3 regions of the Streptomyces sp. WAC00040 genome follow, and region 3 is predicted to be linked to each of the others. Evidence: predicted binding sites of a transcription regulator. Region 3 holds the regulator's gene; each other region holds the start of a gene.
What was found. Region 3 encodes HrcA, which represses chaperone genes, less so after heat shock. Its sites were predicted from a motif close to TTNGCACTCNGNNNNNCNGAGTGCNAA; they were not measured.

Region 1 (3,274 bases), 980 kb from region 3:
AGACCCTGGCGTACGAGATCTGCGAGCAGCTGGGCTGGCGGCTGCCGGACCAGCTGGTCGTCCCGATCGCCTCCGGCTCCCAGCTCACGAAGATCGACAAGGGTCTTCAGGAGCTGATCAAGCTCGGGCTCGTCGAGGACAGGCCGTACAAGATCTTCGGGGCCCAGGCCGAGGGCTGCTCGCCGGTGTCGACCGCCTTCAAGGCCGGCCACGACGTCGTGCGGCCCCAGAAGCCGAACACCATCGCCAAGTCCCTCGCCATCGGCAACCCGGCCGACGGCCCGTACGTGCTGGACATCGCGCGCCGCACGGGCGGGGCCGTCGAGGACGTCAATGACGAGCAGGTCGTCGACGCGATCAAGCTGCTGGCCCGCACCGAGGGCATCTTCGCCGAGACGGCCGGTGGCGTGACGGTGGGTGTGACGAAGAAGCTGATCGAGGCGGGCCTGCTCGACCCGGCGCTCACCACCGTCGTGCTCAACACCGGCGACGGTCTCAAGACCCTCGACGCCGTCGCGGAGACCTCGCAGGCGACCGCCGTCATCCGCCCGAGCCTGGACGCGTTCCGCGACGCGGGCCTGGCCGCCCACTGAGAACCTTGCTCCGCACTGCCACGCCGTACTCCGCCGAGAGGTGACGAACATGAGCGTCAACGTCCGCATCCCCACCATCCTCCGTACGTACACGGGCGGCCGGGCCGAGGTCCCGGCGGAGGGCGCGACCCTCGCCGAGGTCATCGCGGACCTGGAGAAGAACCACACGGGTATCGCGGCCCGCGTCCTGGACGACCAGGGCAAGCTGCGCCGGTTCGTCAACGTGTACGTGAACGACGACGACGTCCGCTTCGAGCAGGGCCTGGAGACGGCCACGCCGGACGGTGCGGGCGTGTCGATCATCCCCGCCGTCGCCGGCGGTTGACGGAATAGGGGGAGCGGCCGCTGAGCTCTCCCCAGAGATTTACCCGCAGTTACTGAAATTGCCCCCTCCGCGAGAGAAGCGGAGGGGGCAATTCTGCAGGGTTGAGCGCGGTAGAGTTTGGGAAGCCCCCTTCGCCGGCCGCTCGAGAATGCCTTCAACTTCCGCAAGAATGCGGCCGAACCATGCGATCGAATTGCCACTTAGGCGTTATTTGCCGGGCCCGACTTGCCCCGGAATTCCATGAATTGACACGGATCGGTCGTTCGGTCCTGCCCAGATTTCTCGTCCGATTGACCTGTTGCAGAGGGCAGTTGGGCAGATACATTCAGCCGCGGTCGACGCGTTCCGGCGCACACCCCTCCTGCTGGGGTGGAGGTCTGACCCGGGTCCGCGAAGTGCGGTCCTGCGCAAGGGCCAGTAATAGGGGAGTTAGGCATGGCTCAGGGCACCGTCAAGTGGTTCAACGCGGAGAAGGGGTACGGCTTCATCGCGGTCGACGGTGGTGCGGATGTTTTCGTCCACTACAGTGCGATCCAGATGGACGGTTACCGCACCCTTGAAGAAGGTCAGCGAGTCGAATTCGAGATCTCGCAGGGCCAGAAGGGTCCGCAGGCGGACATGGTCAAGCTCGCCGTCTGATCCAACTGATCGAGGCGCGATCGGCCACCGACGCACTCACGCATGAGGGGCTCGCCTCCCGGCCACCGGGAAGCGGGCCCCTCACGCGTGTCCTGACACCGCCGCGGGCGCCGGCGCCGGCCGCGGCGTCCCTCGGGAAAGCCTGCGCCCACCCCACGCCCGACCGCCTTCCGCCGGGCGGCCTTGCTCGAAGGCGCTTGCACTCTCATGGGTCGAGTGCTAATCATTGGCGTTAGCACTCTCCCAGTGAGAGTGACAGAACTTGGATCGGGTCGGTGAGGCCCGCGAGCCGGGTGGGGCAAGGAACCACAAGGCGCGCAGGCCGTCCGTCGCGGGCGCCGGATGCGATCCGAAGCAATCCACCCCAGTCCGGGAGGACCACTTCACATGGCCAAGATCATCGCGTTCGACGAGGAGGCACGGCGCGGTCTCGAGCGCGGGATGAACCAGCTCGCCGACGCCGTCAAGGTCACCCTTGGCCCCAAGGGTCGCAACGTCGTCCTCGAGAAGAAGTGGGGCGCCCCCACGATCACCAACGATGGTGTTTCCATCGCCAAGGAGATCGAGCTCGAGGACCCGTACGAGAAGATCGGCGCCGAGCTGGTCAAGGAAGTCGCCAAGAAGACGGACGACGTCGCCGGTGACGGTACGACCACCGCGACCGTTCTCGCCCAGGCGCTCGTCCGTGAGGGCCTGCGCAACGTGGCCGCCGGCGCCAACCCGATGGCCCTGAAGCGCGGCATCGAGAAGGCCGTCGAGGCCGTCTCCGGCGCCCTGCTCGAGCAGGCCAAGGACGTGGAGACCAAGGAGCAGATCGCCTCCACCGCCTCCATCTCCGCCGCTGACGTCCAGATCGGTGAGCTCATCGCCGAGGCCATGGACAAGGTCGGCAAGGAAGGCGTCATCACCGTCGAGGAGTCCCAGACCTTCGGTCTGGAGCTCGAGCTCACCGAGGGTATGCGCTTCGACAAGGGCTACATCTCGGCGTACTTCGCCACCGACATGGAGCGTATGGAGGCGTCCCTGGACGACCCGTACATCCTGATCGTCAACTCCAAGGTCGGCAACGTGAAGGACCTCCTTCCGCTGCTGGAGAAGGTCATGCAGTCCGGCAAGCCGCTGCTGATCATCGCCGAGGACGTCGAGGGTGAGGCCCTGTCGACCCTGGTCGTCAACAAGATCCGCGGCACCTTCAAGTCCGTCGCCGTCAAGGCCCCGGGCTTCGGCGACCGCCGCAAGGCCATGCTGAACGACATCGCCATCCTCACGGGCGGCACGGTCATCTCCGAGGAGGTCGGCCTCAAGCTCGAGAACGCCGGCCTGGACCTGCTGGGCCGCGCCCGCAAGGTCGTCATCACCAAGGACGAGACCACGATCGTCGACGGTGCCGGTGACAGCGACCAGGTCCAGGGCCGCGTCAACCAGATCCGTGCGGAGATCGAGAACAGCGACTCGGACTACGACCGCGAGAAGCTCCAGGAGCGCCTCGCGAAGCTGGCCGGCGGCGTGGCCGTCATCAAGGCCGGCGCCGCGACCGAGGTCGAGCTCAAGGAGCGCAAGCACCGCATCGAGGACGCCGTTCGCAACGCGAAGGCGGCCGTCGAGGAGGGCATCGTCGCCGGTGGTGGCGTGGCCCTGCTCCAGGCCTCCTCGGTCTTCGAGAAGCTCGAGCTCCAGGGCGACGAGGCGACCGGCGCCAACGCCGTGAAGCTCGCGC
Region 2 (3,274 bases), 2.1 Mb from region 3:
CCTTGATCACGCACACGCCGCCGGCCAGCTTCGCGAGGCGCTCCTGGAGCTTCTCGCGGTCCCAGTCGGAGTCGGTGGACTCGATCTCGGCCTTGATCTGGTTGACGCGGCCCGCGACGTCCTCGCTCTTGCCGCCACCGTCGACGATCGTGGTGTCGTCCTTGGTGATCGTCACGCGGCGGGCGGTGCCCAGCACGTCCAGACCGGCCTGGTCCAGCTTGAGGCCGACCTCTTCGGCGATGACGGTGGCACCGGTGAGGGTGGCCATGTCGCCGAGCATCGCCTTGCGGCGGTCGCCGAAGCCGGGGGCCTTGACGGCCACCGCGTTGAAGGTGCCGCGGATCTTGTTCACGACGAGGGTGGAGAGCGCCTCGCCCTCGACATCCTCGGCGATGATCAGCAGCGGCTTGGAGCCACCGGCCTGGATGACCTTCTCCAGCAGCGGCAGCATGTCCTGGATGGAGGTGATCTTGCCCTGGTGGATCAGGATGTACGGGTCGTCGAGGACGGCCTCCATACGCTCCTGGTCGGTCACCATGTACGGGGACAGGTAGCCCTTGTCGAAGGCCATGCCCTCGGTGAAGTCGAGCTCCAGACCGAAGGTGTTGGACTCCTCGACGGTGATGACACCGTCCTTGCCGACCTTGTCCATCGCCTCGGCGATGAGCTCGCCGACCTGCTGGTCCTGCGCGGAGAGCGCGGCCACGGCGGCGATGTCGGCCTTGTCCTCGATCGGGCGGGCGGTCGCGAGGAGCTCCTCGGACACGGCCTTGACCGCGGCGTCGATGCCCTTCTTCAGGGCGGCCGGGGAAGCGCCGGCGGCGACGTTGCGCAGACCCTCGCGGACCAGCGCCTGGGCCAGCACGGTGGCGGTGGTCGTACCGTCACCCGCGATGTCGTTGGTCTTGGTCGCCACCTCCTTCACCAGCTGGGCGCCCAGGTTCTCGTACGGGTCCTCGATCTCGACCTCGCGGGCGATGGTGACGCCGTCGTTGGTGATGGTGGGAGCGCCGAACTTCTTGTCGATGACGACGTTGCGGCCACGGGGGCCGATCGTCACCTTGACCGTGTCGGCAAGCTTGTTGACGCCGCGCTCGAGGGCGCGACGGGCGTCCTCGTCGAACTTCAGGATCTTCGCCATGGGAGCGGTTCAGCCCTCTCGGATTTCGTGTTCAAAGAACTGCGCCCCTCGCCGCCCGGCATCAGCGGGGTGGCCAGGGGCGCAGCTCAAGGCAGAACTGGCGCGGAGTCCCAGGGGTCGATGACCCCTGAGCGCGCCCCTGCTTTTCTACTTCTCGACGATCGCGAGCACGTCGCGGGCCGAGAGGACGAGGTACTCCTCGCCGCTGTACTTCACTTCGGTGCCGCCGTACTTGCTGTACAGCACGATGTCGCCGGTCTTCACGTCGAGCGGCAGGCGCTCGCCGTTCTCGAAGCGGCCCGGGCCCACGGCCAGGACGACGCCCTCCTGGGGCTTCTCCTTGGCGGTGTCCGGAATAACCAGGCCAGAGGCCGTGGTCTGCTCGGCGTCGAGCGGCTGGACCACAATGCGGTCCTCGAGCGGCTTGATGGCAACCTTGGAGCTGGCGGTCGTCACGATCCGACCTCCCCCTTCGGAGATCACGGGGTTAACTGATCTGAGGTGGCGACCAGGTGGATCCGTCGTCGCGGGTGCCGGACCTGCCCGTCGCTGTGTTGGCACTCTCACTTGGTGAGTGCCAGGGCCGAGACTATGACTGCGATTAGCACTCGGTCAAGCGGAGTGCCAATGCGAGACCGCGTGGCGTTCCGATTCGGACTCCCGTCCGGCCATGGTTCCGCCGTCCGGTCGCCGCCCCCGGCCCCGCCCGACGGTCCCCGGTCTCAGACGTAGTCCTCCAGCCTGGCCACTGCGTAGCCCTTCGCCGTCACAGTCCGCATCACCCGCCGGATCATGTCCGGCATGCTGCCCTCCCATTCCCCCTCGCCGCGGAAGTGCGTGAGGATGATGTCGCCCGGGTGCAGGTCCCGGTCCCACTCCCGCCACTCCATGTGGTCGGGAAACGCCTCCGCGGCCCACAGCGGCACGGCCTCGACGCCGCACTTCTTGGCGACGCGCAGGGTGTCCTTGTTGTAGTTCCCGTACGGCGGGCGCATGAGCCGGGGCCGGCTCCCGTAGCGCTTCTCGAGCTTGTCCTGCTGGCCGCAGATCTCACGCTCCTGCTCGGCGTACGAAAGGCCGGGCAGATAAGGGTGGTTGAGCGTGTGGTTGTGCAGCGCCACCCCGCTGTCCCGCATCTTCTCGAAGTAGCCGTAGTCGTCGCTGATGACGTAGTCGCTGAGGAAGGCGCTGTACGGGATCCGCAGGTCGGACATCATCCGCAGCAGTTCGGGGTCCTTCTCCGCGCCGTCGTCGATCGTAAGGAAGACGATCTTCTCCTTCGTCGGGACGGTGGTGAACACGGGCGGCAGCCCCTCTCCGCCCTTCACCTCGAATCCCTTGCGGGTGGCGATCCGAGGCTTGACGGCGGGTGGCGGTGGCGCTGCGAGCGGCGTCTGATTCAGGCCCCACTTCTTCGCGGCGGCGGCGCGGGCCTTCTGGCTGAGCGCGGCCTTCTCCCGGTGCGCCGCACCGCCGCCGGCCGCTTCGCGCGCCTTCCGGGCGTCCGGCTCCTGCGCCTGCGCCCCCTGCCCTGCTTCCTTCTCGGCGGCGGGCCGGGAGGGGCGGGGTGCCTTCGGCGGCCCCTCGGCCGCACAGGCGGAGCCGAGCGCGGCGACAACGAGCGAGACAAGGGCCGCACGGACCCGATACGCTCCCAATTTTCCCTTTTGTCGTACTAGCTGCATGGCGACGCATCCTGTCAGCGCGCCGCCCGCTCATCGGTCCGACACCGCCGCCACGAGCGCACCATCCCCCACCTGGACCACAATGGCCCGGTGAACGACCTCGATCCGCTCGCCGCCTTCACCGCACTGCGCACCGAGGAGGGCGAAGCGCTGCTGGCCTCGCTGGCCTCCTACGACCCCGCCCGTGAACTGGCCGTGGCGACCCGCCTGCGACGCGAGCACCCGGCGCCCCTCGTCTCCGCGGCGCTGGGGCAGGCGCGGCTGCGGCAGCGGGCGGCGGCGAAGTTCGGCGAAGAGGACGCCCGCCGGATGTTCTTCACCCCGAACGGCGTCGAGCAGTCCACCCGCCGCTCGGTCGCGGACCACCGGGCCGCGCGGTTCGCCGCGCTCGGCGTACGAAGCGTCGCCGACCTGTGCAGCGGCATCGGCGGCGACGCGATCGCCCTGG
Region 3 (3,274 bases):
CTTCGTCGGCGTCGTCACCTCGACATGCACGATCAGGTCTCCCCGGCCGCCGCCGCGCAGGTGCGTGATGCCGCGGCCGTGCAGCGGGATCGACTGGCCGGACTGCGTGCCCGGTCGGATGTCGACCTCCTCCACGCCGTCGAGCGTCTCGAGCGGGCACTTCGTGCCCAGCGCCGCCGCGGTCATGGGGATCGTCACCGTGCAGTGCAGGTCGTCGCCGCGCCGCTGGAAGACGGGGTGGGCGACCTCGTGGATCTCGACGTACAGGTCACCGGCGGGGCCGCCGCCGGGGCCGACCTCGCCCTCGCCCGCGAGCTGGATCCGGGTGCCGTTGTCGACACCGGCCGGGATCTTCACCGTCAGCGTCCGCCGCGACCGGACGCGGCCGTCGCCGGCGCACTCCGGGCACGGGGTCGGCACGACCGTGCCGAAGCCCTGGCACTGCGGGCAGGGCCTCGACGTCATGACCTGGCCCAGGAAGGACCGTGTCACCTGCGAGACCTCACCGCGCCCTCGGCACATGTCGCAGGTCTGCGCCGATGTGCCGGGTGCCGCGCCCTCGCCGGAGCAGGTCGTGCAGACGACGGCCGTGTCGACCTGGATGTCCTTCGTGGTGCCGAAGGCCGCTTCGTTGAGCTCGATCTCCAGCCGGATCATCGCGTCCTGGCCGCGGCGGGTGCGCGAGCGCGGTCCGCGCTGCGACGCCGTGCCGAAGAACGCGTCCATGATGTCGGAGAAGTTGCCGAAGCCGCCCGCGCCGAAGCCCCCGGCGCCGCCGCCTCCTGCCTGCGACAGCGGGTCGCCGCCGAGATCGTAGACCTGCTTCTTCTGCGGGTCCGAGAGCACCTCGTACGCGGCGTTGATCTCCTTGAAGCGCTCCTGCGTCTTCGGATCCGGATTCACGTCCGGGTGGAGTTCGCGCGCGAGGCGGCGGAAGGCCTTCTTGATCTCGTCCTGCGATGCGTCGCGGCGTACGCCGAGTACGGCGTAATAGTCCGTGGCCACTTACGACTCCGCCAGGATCTGTCCGACGTAACGTGCCACTGCGCGTACCGCTCCCATCGTTCCGGGGTAGTCCATGCGGGTCGGTCCGACCACGCCGAGTTTCGCTACTGCCTCGTCGCCCGAACCGTAGCCGACCGAGACCACGGACGTGGAGTTGAGGCCTTCATGGGCGTTCTCGTGACCGATACGTACGGTCATGCCCATACCGCCCGACTCATTCGCCTCGCCGAGCAGCTTGAGGAGCACCACATGCTCCTCGAGCGCCTCCAGCACGGGCCGGATGGTCAGCGGGAAATCGTGTCCGAAGCGGGTCAGATTGGCGGTGCCGCCGATCACGAGCCGCTCCTCGGTCTCCTCGACCAGGGTCTCGAGCAGTGTGGAGAGCACCGTGGAGACGGTGCCGCGGTCCTCGTGCTCGAAGGAATCGGGAAGATCCTGCACCAGCTGCGGGACGTCCGCGAAGCGGCGCCCCACGACCCGGCTGTTGAGCCGGGCCCGCAGGTCCGCGAGTGAGGCGTCGCCGAACGGGGCGGGGCAGTCGATCATGCGCTGCTCGACCCGGCCCGTGTCCGTGATCAGCACGAGCATCAGGCGGGCGGGCGCGAGGGAGAGGAGCTCCACGTGCCGGACCGTGGACCGGGTCAGCGACGGGTACTGCACGACGGCGACCTGCCGGGTCAGCTGCGCCAGCAGCCGCACCGTACGTCCCACGACGTCGTCGAGGTCGACCGCCCCGTCCAGGAAGTTCTGGATGGCGCGGCGCTCCGGCGACGACAGCGGCTTGACGCCGGCCAGCCGGTCGACGAACAGCCGGTATCCCTTGTCCGTGGGGATCCGTCCGGCGCTGGTGTGGGGCTGGGCGATGAAGCCCTCCTCCTCCAGCACGGCCATGTCGTTGCGGACGGTGGCCGGGGAGACGCCAAGGTTGTGACGCTCGGTGAGGGCCTTGGAGCCGACAGGCTCCTCGGTGCCGACGTAGTCCTGGACGATGGCGCGCAGCACCTCGAGCCTGCGTTCGCTGAGCATTCGCGCACCTCCAGCTGTGGTTCCTCTGTGTGTCCTGGCACTCGGTGCGCCCGAGTGCCAGCATTCCCCCGGCCAGTGTACGGCTGCGGGGTACACAGGTAGCAAGGGCGGCCGACCGTGCGGTCGGACACGCGCTCGTGCGGCCCGCGCAGGTCGATGCGGATGTGATGCGGATAGCGTCGCCGTATGGACGTCAGTTGGGAAGACTTCGGCTGGGAACGGCTGGCCGAGGGAGTCGGCCGCCGCCGCCTCCCGGGATGGGACGCGACCGTCGGCCTGGTCGCGGGCGAGGACGGGGTGCTGCTGTACGACACGGGCTCCACGCTCCGTGAGGGCGCCGAGCTGCGCGCCCAGGCGCAGGCGCTGACGGGCGGGCGCCGCGTGACGCACATCGCACTCAGCCATCCCCATTTCGACCATGTGCTGGGCACGGCCGCCTTCTCGGGGGCGGAGGTGTACGGGGCTGTGGGCATGGACACGCTGCTGCGCCGGGAGCGGGACGAGATCCGCGACACCGCGATCCGGCACGGGGTCGCGCCCGAGGACGCGGCGGAGGCCGCGGACATGGTGGTGGCGCCGCAGCATGCGGTGTCCGGGGAGTGGACGCTCGACCTGGGAGGGCGCCAGGTGCTGCTGGCGAACGTGGGCCCCGGCCACTCGGGCCACGATCTGGCGCTGCTGGTGCCCGCGGAACGGGAGGTGGTGTTCTGCGGAGACCTGGTGGAGGAGTCCGGGGAGCCCCAGGCCGGCACGGACGCCGTCGGTCCGCGGTGGCCCGCCGCCCTCGACAGACTGCTGGCGCTCGGCGGCGAGGACGCCCTGTACGTCCCCGGGCACGGCGCGGTGGTCGACGCGGCGTTCGTACGGGCCCAGCGCGACGAACTGGCGGCGCGTTTCGGCGTGTCGTAGCGGCGTGCGGCCGTATCGTCGTGCGAATGCGCAGCTACAGCCCTGATCTCACGCCGCCGTGGAAGCGGTCGAAGCCCGTGCCGGAGGTCCCGGCCGACCCCGAGCTGGTGGTGGAGGAGGTGTCGACCGGCTTCTGCGGCGCGGTGATCCGCTGCGAGGCGGGCACGGTCACCCTGGAGGACCGCTTCGGCAAGCACCGCGTGTTCCCGCTCGAGCCGCGGGGCTTCCTGCTGGAGGGCAAGGTCGTCACGCTGGTCCGTCCGACCCCGGCGGGCCCGTCCCGTCCGTCCCGAACGGCCTCCGGCTCTCTCGCCGTTCCCGGTGCCCGGGCCCG

Region 1: the regulator HrcA is predicted to act here: its motif matches at 1,790-1,816, upstream of groL (chaperonin GroEL).
Region 2: the regulator HrcA is predicted to act here: its motif matches at 1,743-1,769, upstream of groES (co-chaperone GroES).

The regions. Positions count from the first base shown of each region.
Region 1 is NZ_JAKQZE010000001.1:1,334,187-1,337,460, reverse strand. Features, by position in the region: gene thrC (threonine synthase) at 1-593, shown strand, start outside; gene MDN94_RS06020 (MoaD/ThiS family protein) at 643-918, shown strand; gene MDN94_RS06015 (cold-shock protein) at 1,354-1,557, shown strand; gene groL (chaperonin GroEL) at 1,945-3,274, shown strand, end outside.
Region 2 is NZ_JAKQZE010000001.1:2,422,942-2,426,215, reverse strand. Features, by position in the region: gene groL (chaperonin GroEL) at 1-1,141, opposite strand, end outside; gene groES (co-chaperone GroES) at 1,289-1,597, opposite strand; gene MDN94_RS11215 (polysaccharide deacetylase family protein) at 1,864-2,826, opposite strand; gene MDN94_RS11210 (class I SAM-dependent methyltransferase) at 2,917-3,274, shown strand, end outside.
Region 3 is NZ_JAKQZE010000001.1:356,428-359,701, forward strand. Features, by position in the region: gene dnaJ (molecular chaperone DnaJ) at 1-1,005, opposite strand, end outside; gene hrcA (heat-inducible transcriptional repressor HrcA) at 1,006-2,031, opposite strand; gene MDN94_RS01725 (MBL fold metallo-hydrolase) at 2,218-2,940, shown strand; gene MDN94_RS01730 (DUF3097 domain-containing protein) at 2,967-3,274, shown strand, end outside.